3 linked regions of the Phyllobacterium zundukense genome follow. The protein of the gene in region 3 interacts with the protein of the main gene of each other region in a pairwise test. Links are inferred from orthologs where the notes say so. Each region holds a gene or a part of one and is shown on either strand. Other genes may lie near its edges.

The links.
Region 1: the proteins of dnaE (region 3) and dnaQ interact in binary tests that used the Escherichia coli proteins (3 or more experiments, as listed by UniProt). The link is inferred for Phyllobacterium zundukense from one-to-one orthologs.
Region 2: the proteins of dnaE (region 3) and dnaN interact in binary tests that used the Escherichia coli proteins (3 or more experiments, as listed by UniProt). The link is inferred for Phyllobacterium zundukense from one-to-one orthologs.

What each region holds. Positions count from the first base shown.
Region 1 is NZ_CP017940.1:3,831,851-3,835,172, reverse strand. The notes cover bases 74-3,071. They hold dnaQ (DNA polymerase III subunit epsilon), read left to right. Parts: upstream 74-1,213; coding sequence 1,214-1,930; downstream 1,931-3,071. Other genes in these bases: BLM14_RS19135 (FxsA family protein), read right to left, coding at 2,609-3,071; secB (protein-export chaperone SecB), read right to left, coding at 1,981-2,487; coaE (dephospho-CoA kinase), read left to right, coding at 562-1,143; BLM14_RS19155 (shikimate dehydrogenase), read left to right, coding at 74-565. Also shown: more of BLM14_RS19155, read left to right, coding at 1-73; more of BLM14_RS19135, read right to left, coding at 3,072-3,094; BLM14_RS19130 (Tim44/TimA family putative adaptor protein), read left to right, coding at 3,272-3,322. UniProt on the Escherichia coli protein: DNA polymerase III is a complex, multichain enzyme responsible for most of the replicative synthesis in bacteria. The epsilon subunit contain the editing function and is a proofreading 3'-5' exonuclease.
Region 2 is NZ_CP017940.1:3,139,472-3,142,736, reverse strand. What follows is about bases 252-3,192. They hold dnaN (DNA polymerase III subunit beta), read right to left. Parts: upstream 2,311-3,192; coding sequence 1,192-2,310; downstream 252-1,191. Other genes in these bases: dnaA (chromosomal replication initiator protein DnaA), read right to left, coding at 2,484-3,192; recF (DNA replication/repair protein RecF), read right to left, coding at 252-1,170. In the rest of the region: more of recF, read right to left, coding at 7-251; more of dnaA, read right to left, coding at 3,193-3,265. UniProt on the Escherichia coli protein: Confers DNA tethering and processivity to DNA polymerases and other proteins. Acts as a clamp, forming a ring around DNA (a reaction catalyzed by the clamp-loading complex) which diffuses in an ATP-independent manner freely and bidirectionally along dsDNA.
Region 3 is NZ_CP017940.1:2,069,359-2,073,745, reverse strand. What follows is about bases 325-4,387. They hold dnaE (DNA polymerase III subunit alpha), read left to right. Parts: upstream 325-686; coding sequence 687-4,187; downstream 4,188-4,387. Other genes in these bases: BLM14_RS10400 (DNA polymerase IV), read right to left, coding at 4,311-4,387. Outside these bases: BLM14_RS10410 (ABC transporter ATP-binding protein), read left to right, coding at 1-294. UniProt on the Escherichia coli protein: DNA polymerase III is a complex, multichain enzyme responsible for most of the replicative synthesis in bacteria. This DNA polymerase also exhibits 3' to 5' exonuclease activity. The alpha chain is the DNA polymerase catalytic subunit.

The DNA.
Region 1 (3,322 bases), 1.8 Mb from region 3 along the record:
CTGCGGTGGCAATACTGACGCCTATGGTTTCGTTGCCAATCTCGACGCGGTGAGTCCGGGTTGGGATCGACGCAAGTCGGCGCTGGTGCTCGGTGCGGGTGGTGCCAGTCGCGCGGTGGTCTATGCCTTGAAGCAGCGGGGATTTGATGATGTCCGCATCGTCAATCGCACCGTTGACCGGGCACGCGAGCTGGCGGACCGTTTCGGCACGGGTATAAGTAGTCATGAATGGCGCGCAATTCCCGAGTTGCTGAAAGGTGCTGAATTGATCGTCAATACCACTTCGCTTGGCATGGAAGGCAAGGAAGACGGTGCTGTCGATCTGTCGCTTGCTGACAGGGACGCGCTGGTGACAGACATTGTCTATGTGCCGCTGCAAACACCCCTGCTGAAAACGGCGCGCGTGTGTGGGCTCGAAACCGTCGACGGCCTTGGCATGCTGTTACATCAGGCTGTGCCCGGCTTTGAACGCTGGTTCGGCGTCAGGCCGGACGTTACGCCGGAACTGCGTACGCTCATCCTGGCCGATATGGCAATGTCTGACTTAAGCGGACAATCCAGATGATCGTCCTTGGTCTCACGGGTTCCATCGGCATGGGGAAATCGACCTCTGCACAGATGTTTGTCGATGAAGGCATCCCGGTCTATTCGGCAGATGCGGCAGTGCATCGGCTCTATTCCGGTGCTGCGGCCCCGCTGATCGAAGCAGCATTCCCTGGAACCACCGAAAATGGCAAGGTTGATCGCGCCAAGCTGTCTACAGCGGTCATGGAAAAGCCGGAAGCGCTGGAAAAGCTCGAGGCAATTATTCATCCGCTGGTACGCGCCGAAGAAAATGAATTTCGCGACAATGCGCAGTCACAGGGTGCAAATCTGATCGTCCTCGACATCCCCTTGCTCTTTGAAACCGGAGCCGAAACCCGGGTCGATAAGGTACTTGTCGTAACGGCCCCGGCGGATGTCCAGCGAAGGCGCGTTCTTGAGCGTCCAGGTATGACACCGGCGAAGTTGGGCGCCATTCTGGCGCGTCAGACGCCGGATGCGGAAAAGCAGGCCCGGGCGGATTTCGTCATCGACACGCGCCATGATTTCGATGTGACCCGCGCCGCGGTCCGCAAGATTATCAGCCTCCTGTCAGGATAGGCGGGGACAGAACCCATCCCCCCTTGCCCGAATGGGCCAATTCGTGGAACTTGGGCACAAGGGTGATTCCATGCGCGAAATCATATTCGATACGGAAACGACAGGTCTGGACCGGCTGGATGACCGGATCATCGAGATCGGCGGGGTCGAGCTTGTCAACCGGTTCCCGACCGGACGGACGTTTCACGTCTATATCAATCCCGAGGGCAAGACCGTGCACCCGGATGCGCTCGCGGTCCACGGGATCAGCAATGATCAGCTGGCCGACAAGCCGCTTTTCGCCGGTATCCTCCATGATTTTCTCGATTTCATCGATGGAGCCAAGCTGATCGCGCACAATGCGATGTTCGATATGGGCTTTGTCAATGCAGAGCTGAACCGTCTCGGCCATCCGCCAATACACAATGATCGGGTGGTCGACACATTGGCACTCGCCCGGCGTAAGCACCCGATGGGTCCAAACTCACTCGATGCTCTTTGCCGCCGCTACGGCATCGACAACAGCCATCGCACCATGCACGGGGCGCTCCTGGACTCCCAGCTTCTGGCGGAAGTCTACATCGAGCTGATCGGCGGCAAACAGGCGGCTCTCGGCCTGACAATTGCGGATCAATCGAACAACCAACGAGCCAGCGACGCAGCGGGAACAATCACGATTTCGCGCCGGCCAATAACCCTTCAGCCTCGATTGACCGATGCCGAAAAATCGGCTCACGCCAAGCTGGTGGAAAAGATTGGCGAAAAGGCGATCTGGAACGAACGCAGCGCCTCTCTCGAACTTCAATAAAAAACCCGGGCCTGGACCCGGGTTTTCGCTTTTTCGAAAGCAGGTTCGGCTTAGCTGACTTTGGCCTTGGCCTGTTCTTCGGCCATACGCTGCTGGAACATCTGAGCGAAATCGATCGGATCGATCATCAGTGGCGGGAAACCGCCATTGCGCGTTGCCTCGGCAATGATCTGACGGGCGAACGGGAACAGCAGGCGCGGGCATTCGATGAACAGCAGCGGCAGCAAGTGCTCCTGAGGGAAACCGACGAGACGGAAAACGCCGCCATAGACGAGTTCCGCATTGAACAGGACTTCCTTGCCTTCTCCAGCCTTGGCCGAAAGTGTCAGGACAACATCAAAGTCGTTCTCGGCGATCGGATTTGCATTGACGTTGACATTGATGCTGATGCCGGGAGCCTTGTCACGCGGACGCAGGGAAAGCGGAGCGCCAGGGCTTTCGAAAGAAAGATCCTTCACATACTGCGCCAGAATATTCAGCGTCTGCTGCGGGGCAGTTCCATCGCCATTGGTCACTTCGTTGCCGTTCCCGGCCTTTTCATCAGGCTTTTGAGCCATTGTCTGGAAACCTTCTTCTGTTACGTCCGCTTATGCACGGTTATCGAATGAATGATGGCTCGCTAGCATGTGTGTCTTGGCGAGGCAAGGCACGCACTCTAATCCTATCGTTTCATTCGTGCTACGGCTTTGGGTTCCAGGGCGAGTCTGGATCCGGCTTGCTGGTATAATCTTCCGGATCAAGTTCGATGACACGGTCCTTGATGCGCGATGTTCCGGGCCGGGACGCACCGCGGCCGCCGGACTGGACCACAACCACGCGGTCGCTGATGAACCGCCAGCCGATGTCACGCACGGCCGGGATGAACAGCAGCAAACCGATAATGTCGGTAATGAAGCCGGGAATGATCAACAGGAACGCGGCAAAGACCAGCATAACGCCGTGAACCAGCTCCCGCTTCGGCGTGCGACCGGCGGCCGTTTCCTCGCGGATTTTCTGGATGAGCCCAAAGCCCTGCAGGCGCAGCAAAAAGACGCCCAGGAAGATCGACAGGAATATGAGACCAAGCGTTGCCAGCACGCCGATTTTGCTGCCGACCACGATGAAACCAGCGATTTCCAGAAATGGGAGCGCCAGGAGGAGCAGAGGCACGAGAGACGATCGCAAACTAATTTACCTTTCAGAGGACATATCGGGATATTATCCATACCCGGCGTCAATTTCATGCCTATATAGGCAAGCAAGATGAGCATTTGTATGATTGTGTTTGGCAATCTATATGATTTTGGTATTTCGGCGGAAGATCGAAGGCCGCAACGAACTTTGGGATGAATGGCAGGCGACATGGAATATCTGGACTTCGGAACAATTTTTTTCTTCGTGGCTGCGGTGGTG
Region 2 (3,265 bases), 1.1 Mb from region 3 along the record:
GTTTGATCAGGCTGCCCGCACTTCGCCGTGCGACACATCGAAGAACTGAGCGCGGCCCTCAAGGCTTTTGAACAGCGCCTTGTCGGTGCCGGTCATGAAGGCCTGGCCACCCAGTTCCTCGATAATATCGAAAAGTGCCGCGCGGCGGCCTTCATCGAGATGCGCGGCAATCTCGTCGAGGAGCAGGATCGGCGCCATGCCCGCAAGTTCGCCGGTCAGCCGTGCATGGGAAAGGATGAGGCCGATCAGCAGCGCCTTCTGCTCACCGGTAGAGCAATGCTCTGCCGGCATGGCTTTGGGCCGGTGGCGAACAAGGAGATCCGAGCGGTGCGGACCGTCCAGCGTGCGTCCGGCAGCGCGGTCGCGGCTGCGGCCGTCATGCAACGCGCGCCGGAAGGTTTCCTCGACGTCGGTGGCGGATTCTATCCCGACACGCTGTTCGAGTTCGCCTTCAAGCAAGCAGTCAGCCTTGGGGAAGGGGCTGTCGTCCGGCAAGCGCTCGATCATGCCATTGATGAGCCGCATGAGTTCAGCCCGCGCGGCTGCAATGGCGATGCCGAGCTCGGCCATCGGGGTCTCTATCGCGTCAAGCCAGGAATCGTTGCTGCGCTCTTCCGTAAGCAGACGGTTACGGCTGCGCATCGCCTTTTCATAGTCGAGGACGCGCTTGCCATGAGCGGGGTCGATGGCGAGGACCATGCGGTCGAGAAAGCGCCGCCGGTCGGCAGCAGGGCCGGTGAACAGCCCGTCCATAGCGGGAACGAGCCAGAGAATGCGCGAATAGTCGAGCAGTTCGTCGGCGCCAGCTGCGGTCACCCCATTGATGCGGACGCGGCGCGCGGTAGCGCCCGGTGCATTGCCGGCAAGGCCGGTGCCGACATCGACCGAGCCCTCGGTGGTCTCGATGGCCGCGTGGATGGCGAAGCCGTCCGGCGCATTGGTGCGGGTGACGTCCGTATAGGTTGCGCGCCGCAAGCCCCGTCCGGGCGACAGGAACGATATGGCCTCGAGCAGATTGGTCTTGCCGGCGCCGTTCTCGCCGGTCAGAACGACATGCGACGGCCCGAGCCGCAGCGACAGGCTTTCATAATTGCGGAAATTGGCAAGCTTCAACCGGCTGATCGCAACGCGGGCCGGTTTGCCCGCGTCCGTGGAGGGATCATCGGTCATGGGAACAATGCTTGGCGGGTACTACACCCGCATCGGCATGAGCACATAAAGCGCATTTTCGTCGCCCGTATCCCGCACCAGTGTCGGCGAGCCCGCATCGGCAAGCATGAAGATCGCTTCGGAGCCGGTCAGTTGCGCGGTGATGTCGAGCAGATATTTGGCATTGAAGCCGATTTCGATCGGATCGGAGTCATAATCCGCCGCCAGCTCATCCGTTGCGCTGCCGGAATCCGGGTTATTGACGGTCAACGTCAACTGGCCATCGGCGATCGTCAGCTTGACGGCGCGGCCGCGCTCGCTGGAAATTGTCGAGACGCGGTCGACAGCGGAAGCAAAACTCTGGCGATCGATCGTCAGTTTCTTGTCATTGCCTGACGGAATGACGCGCTGATAATCCGGGAAGGTGCCATCGATGAGCTTGGAGGTCAGAACCACCGAGCCGATGGTGAAGCGGATCTTGGTCTCCGACAGTTCAACCGTGACGGCCACATCCGGATCATCGACGAGCTTCTGCAGTTCAGCGACCGTCTTGCGCGGGATAATGATGCCGGGCATGCCCTCGGTACCCGATGGGGCTTCGAGTTCGGCACGGGCGAGGCGGTGGCCATCGGTGGCGACCGCCCGCAATTTCAAGGTGCCGTCGCTTTCAATGGCGTGGAAATAGATGCCGTTGAGATAATAGCGGGTTTCTTCGGTGGAGATCGCAAATTGCGTCCGCTCGATCAGGCTTTTGAGGGCGCTCGAAGGCATGCGGAATGTGTGGCTGAAGGAACCGGCGGTCAGCTCTGGAAAATCCGACTGCGGCAGGCACTGCAGGCGGAAACTCGACCGGCCCGACGTCACGGCCATGGAATTGCCGTCGGTATTGGTCGCCAGCATCACTTCGGCACCATCCGGCAGCTTGCGCACGATGTCGTAGAGCAGGTGGGCGGGAACGGTGGTCGCACCGGATTGCTCGATCTGCGCCGCCGTTGCTTCCGTCACTTCGAGATCGAGGTCGGTTGCCTTCAGGGCGAGGCTTGCGCCATCCGCGTTCAGGAGGACATTCGACAGGATCGGAATGGTGTTGCGCCGTTCGACCACGCGATGGACATGATTGAGCGACTTCAGAAGGTTGGAACGTTCAAGAGTTACACGCATGATAAACCGGTCTCGCTGACATCAATTCCAGCCAAAGCGCCACGGGCTTGCGACGCTTTACTGGCGAGGGGACAAATTTCCCCCAGGGTCAAGCAAATTGGCAGAAATTCATGTCAAAAAGCAAGCCTGCGGCGGGCATCAACGTACCACACCGCAGGCTTTCTGTTGATAAACTATTGGGCCTGATCGTTGATGAGGCGCTTGAGGAGCTCGAGCTCCTGCGACAGTTTCTGGTCCTTGCCGACGATATCCTCGATCTTGCGCACGGCATGGAGAACCGTGGTGTGATCGCGCCCGCCGAAGCGGCGACCGATTTCTGGCAGGGAGCGCGGTGTAAGCATCTTGGCGAGATACATAGCGATTTGACGAGGTTTGACGATCGTCCGCGTGCGCCGGTTCGACAAGAGGTCCTGCTTCGACACATTGTAGTGCCGTGCAACGATGCGTTGGATTTCCTCGATGCGGATACGCTTGGCTTCGCCGCCGCGCATCAAATGACTCAAGAGTTCATCGACGCGATCGACTGAAAGGTTCGGCTCGAATGTCTGGCGGAACAGAAGCTGATTGAACGCACCTTCGAGTTCGCGGCCGCTGCCGGTAACGGACTGGGCGACATGATCGAGGATTGCCAGGGGAATATCCAGCGACTGGTCCTCGGCTTGGGCGGCGGCAAGGCGGCGCTTGAGGATTTCCAGGCGCATTGTGTAGTCCGGCGCGATCATTTCCAGGGCGACACCGCCCTGAAGGCGCGAGCGAACGCGCGCATCCAGCGATTCCAGCTCTGATGGCGGGCGGTCGGCGGCGACGACGACCTGCTTGGCGCTGTCGAGCAGTGTATTGATCAGATGGCAGAATTCATGCTGGATCGACTTGCCCTGCAGGAACTGCATGTCATCGATGATCAGAAGGTCGATATCGCGCAACTGTTCCTTGAACGACAGGGCATTGTTGTCGC
Region 3 (4,387 bases):
CTCGACTACATGAAGGTTGGCGCGCGTGCTTCGCACCGGCCAAGCGAACTCTCCGGTGGCGAACAGCAACGTGTGGCAATTGCCCGTGCCGTGGCGAACGCTCCATTGGTTCTGCTGGCAGACGAGCCAACAGGCAACCTTGATCCGGTGACGTCGTCCTATGTGTTCGAGGCGCTGGAAGCCCTGGTTCGCCAGTCCGGTCTCTCTGCGATGATCGCAACCCACAATTTCGAACTCGCGCGCCGCATGGACCGGCGCGTGACGCTCAAGGACGGCAAGATCACCAGCCTCTGATCGATTCGCGCCCTTTTCATTTTCCTTCCATTAATATTTCAAAAACCATAGCGCCGATAGGCGCTTTGGTACGCTTGACTTTAGAACAAAAATAGAACAAAACATAGACATAGAGACAACGACGAAGGGTTTTACCGATGAGCGAACTTTTCCAGGACGTTATGTCATTCGTTACAGTCAGCCTGTTCATTGCGACTTTCGCAATGTGGGTCAGCGCAATCTGAAAGAATATCGGGATCGTCGGCTTCAGAGTTTCAGGGCTGACGATCCCGGCTTCTGTCCACTGTTGAAGCCGGCCAAATCTTCAAATCAGGTGGACACATCATCGCGCATGTCGGACTATGACGGCGCGGTGAATCGGTTTCTCCGTTCAAGTCTTCGGAGATGAAAAATTGGCAGACGGGCAGAGCAACGGCGGCGAAAGCAACGCGACAAAACAGGCGCTGCGCTTCGTTCACCTGAGGGTTCATTCCGCATACTCGCTGCTTGAAGGCGCCTTGCAGGTCGCAAAGGTGATTGATCTCGCGGTGTCGAACAAGGCGCCGGCGATCGCGATTACCGATACCAACAATCTTTTCGGTGCCCTTGAATTCGCGCAAAAGGGATCGAAGGCGGGGCTGCAGCCTATTATTGGTTGCCAACTCGATATCGCCTTCCACGATCAGGCAGAGGAAAGCCGTAGTGCTAACCGGCGCGAGGCGCTTGGTCTGGCGCCGCTTGTGTTGCTTGCGGCGACCGAGGAGGGCTATGCCAATCTCGTTCGCCTTGTCAGCCGTGCCTATCTGGAAACGCCCGCCGGCGATCCGGTCCACATCACATCGAATTGGTTGCCTGGCCGAACTGACGGCATCATTGCCCTGTCGGGCGGTCCGGAAGGTGCCATCGCCAAGGCGATCAAGGATGATCGCATCGACCGCGCGCGGCAGCGACTGATCGGTTTGAAAGCGCTGTTTGGTGACCGGCTCTATGTCGAGTTGCAGCGCCATCGAGGCTATGATCGCGCTCTCGAGGCAACGCAGGTTGAACTCGCCTATGAGCTTGAACTGCCGCTCGTTGCCACCAATGATGTATTTTTCTCCAAGAGCGCCGATTACGAGGCTCACGATGCCTTGCTGGCAATTGCCGCCGGTTCGCTCCTTTCGATCGACGACCGGCGGCGTCTGACGCCGGATCACTATCTCAAGAGCGAAGATGAGATGGTGGACCTGTTTGCCGATCTGCCGGAGGCGGTGGAGAACACCGTCGAGATTGCGCTGCGCTGCTCCTACTATCCAAAGAATCGCGCGCCGATCCTGCCGCGCTTTACCGGTGAGAGTGGCGATCCAGAGGCGGCGTTGCAGGCCGAAGCGGACGAATTGGCACGGCAGGCGAGGGAAGGTCTCGCGCAGCGCATTGAGACCCTAGGGCTCGCTGGCGCCCACACCCGCGAGGAATATGCGACACGTCTCGAATACGAGATTTCCATCATTACCCGAATGAAATATCCGGGATACTTCCTCATCGTTTCCGACTTCATCAAATGGGCGAAAGCCCATGATATTCCTGTGGGTCCTGGTCGTGGTTCCGGCGCGGGTTCGCTCGTTGCCTATGCGTTGACCATTACCGACGTCGATCCCCTCCGGTTCTCGCTGCTGTTCGAGCGCTTCCTCAATCCAGATCGCGTTTCGATGCCTGACTTTGACATCGACTTCTGTCAGGAGCGGCGTGATGAGGTCATACGTTACGTTCAGGGCAAGTATGGCCGCGATCAGGTGGCACAGATCATTACGTTCGGTACCCTGCAGGCGCGAGCCGTCCTGCGCGACGTCGGACGCGTGCTGGAAATGCCCTATGGCCAGGTCGACCGCCTGACCAAGATGGTCCCGGCCAATCCCGCCAACCCGGTAACACTGTCCAAGGCGATCGAGGACGAGCCACGCCTGCGCGAGGAGCGCGACAAGGAGCCGGTGGTCGAACGGCTGCTCGATATCTCGCTCAAGCTGGAAGGGCTGTATCGCCACGCCTCGACCCATGCGGCGGGCATCGTGATCGGCGACCGGCCCTTGTCGGAACTGGTGCCGATGTACCGCGATCCGCGTTCGGATATGCCGGTTACGCAGTTCAACATGAAAATGGTGGAAGAGGCGGGGCTGGTTAAGTTCGACTTCCTCGGACTCAAGACGCTTACCGTCCTTCAGACCGCCGTCAATCTTGTCAAGCGGCGCGGCATTACCGTGGACCTTTCCAATCTGCCATTCGATGACAAGCCTACCTACGAGATGCTTTCGCGCGGCGAAACGGTCGGCGTGTTCCAGGTGGAAAGCACCGGCATGCGCAAAGCCCTGATTGGCATGCGACCGGACCGCATCGAGGACATCATCGCGCTCGTCGCGCTCTATCGGCCGGGTCCGATGGAGAATATCCCGACCTACAATGCGCGCAAGAATGGCGATGAGGAGATGGCGTCGATCCATCCGAAGATCGACCATCTTGTCAAGGAAACCCAGGGCGTCATCATCTATCAGGAACAGGTGATGCAGATCGCGCAGGAAATGTCCGGCTATACGCTGGGTGAAGCCGATCTGCTGCGCCGCGCCATGGGCAAGAAGATCCGCGCCGAAATGGACATGCAGCGGGTGCGTTTTGTCGACGGTGCCGTCGAACGCGGCGTGACCAAGCCGCAAGCCAACTTCATTTTCGACCTTCTTGCGAAATTCGCCGACTACGGCTTCAACAAATCGCACGCCGCGGCCTATGCAATCGTGTCGTTTCAGACCGCCTATATGAAGGCGCACTACCCGGTTGAATTCCTTGCTGCATCAATGACATACGACATGTCAAACACGGACAAGCTGAATGATTTCCGCCGCGAAGCGGTGCGGCTTGGTATCGAGGTGGTCACGCCATCGGTGAATACGTCCTATCGTCTCTTCGAGGTTGGCGAGAACCGGATCTTCTATTCGCTGGCAGCCATCAAGGGCGTCGGTGAGGCCGCAGTCGACCATATAGTCGAGAAGCGCGGCGCGACGCCCTATGCCAGTCTGGAAGATTTTTGTGAGCGGATCGACCCGCGAGTCGTCAACCGGCGCGTCTTCGAAAGCCTGATAAATGCTGGCGCCTTCGATTGTTTCGGACGCGAGCGTCCGGCGCTGATTGCCGGTCTCGATCGTATCATCGGTCATGCACAGCGCACGCAGGAAGACAGCGTCAGCGGTCAAGCCGATATTTTTGGTGGCATGGCCGCAGGCGGGACGCAGACGCTGCAACTGCCAGCAGCGGCCCCTTGGCTCTCGGCGGAAAAGCTGCGGCGCGAGTTTGAAGCAGCCGGCTTTTATCTTTCGGCACATCCGCTCGATGAGTACCGGCCGATCCTGGAAAAGATGCGCGTGCAAACCTGGGCCGAGTTTCAGGCGGCGGTCAAACGTGGCGCCAATGCCGGGCGCCTGGCCGGTACCATCACGGCGAAGCAGGAGCGCAAGACCAAGACTGGCAACAAGATGGGAATCATCCAATTCTCTGATTCTTCAGGGCAATTTGAAGCAGTGCTCTTCTCGGAAGCCCTGGCGCAGTTCCGCGATTTGCTGGAGCCGGGCAGGTCAGTGGTTGTTACGGTCGGTGCCGAAGACCGGCCGGAAGGCATCAGTCTGCGCATCCAGACGGCCCAGTCGCTTGAAGATGAGGCGACACGCATGCAGAAGGCATTGCGGCTCTATATGCGCTCCAGCGAGCCCCTGAGCGCCATTACGCCCTATCTGGCGCCGCAGAACGATGGCCAGGTGGTGAGCCTCATCCTGATCAAGGAGAATGGCGCGACCGAGGTCGAAATCGAGTTGCCGAACCGTTATCGCGTCGGACCGCAGGTCGCCAGCGCAATGAAAGCCATTCCCGGAATTGTCGAAGTCGAAATGGGGTGAGAAGGCAGCGGCGATCAACCTGTTACATCTAAATTGCAATCCAAAATTGAGATTCTCATACCAAATTGACGAATTCTCGTGCTGTTTTTGACCGAATTCGGCTGAAACTGTTCCAATTCCATTTCATTCGATTTCATCCGGCACATTCTTGGTTCGGGATTGTATCTTCCCGAACGTGTAACCAGTTTCCACAGCGTGGT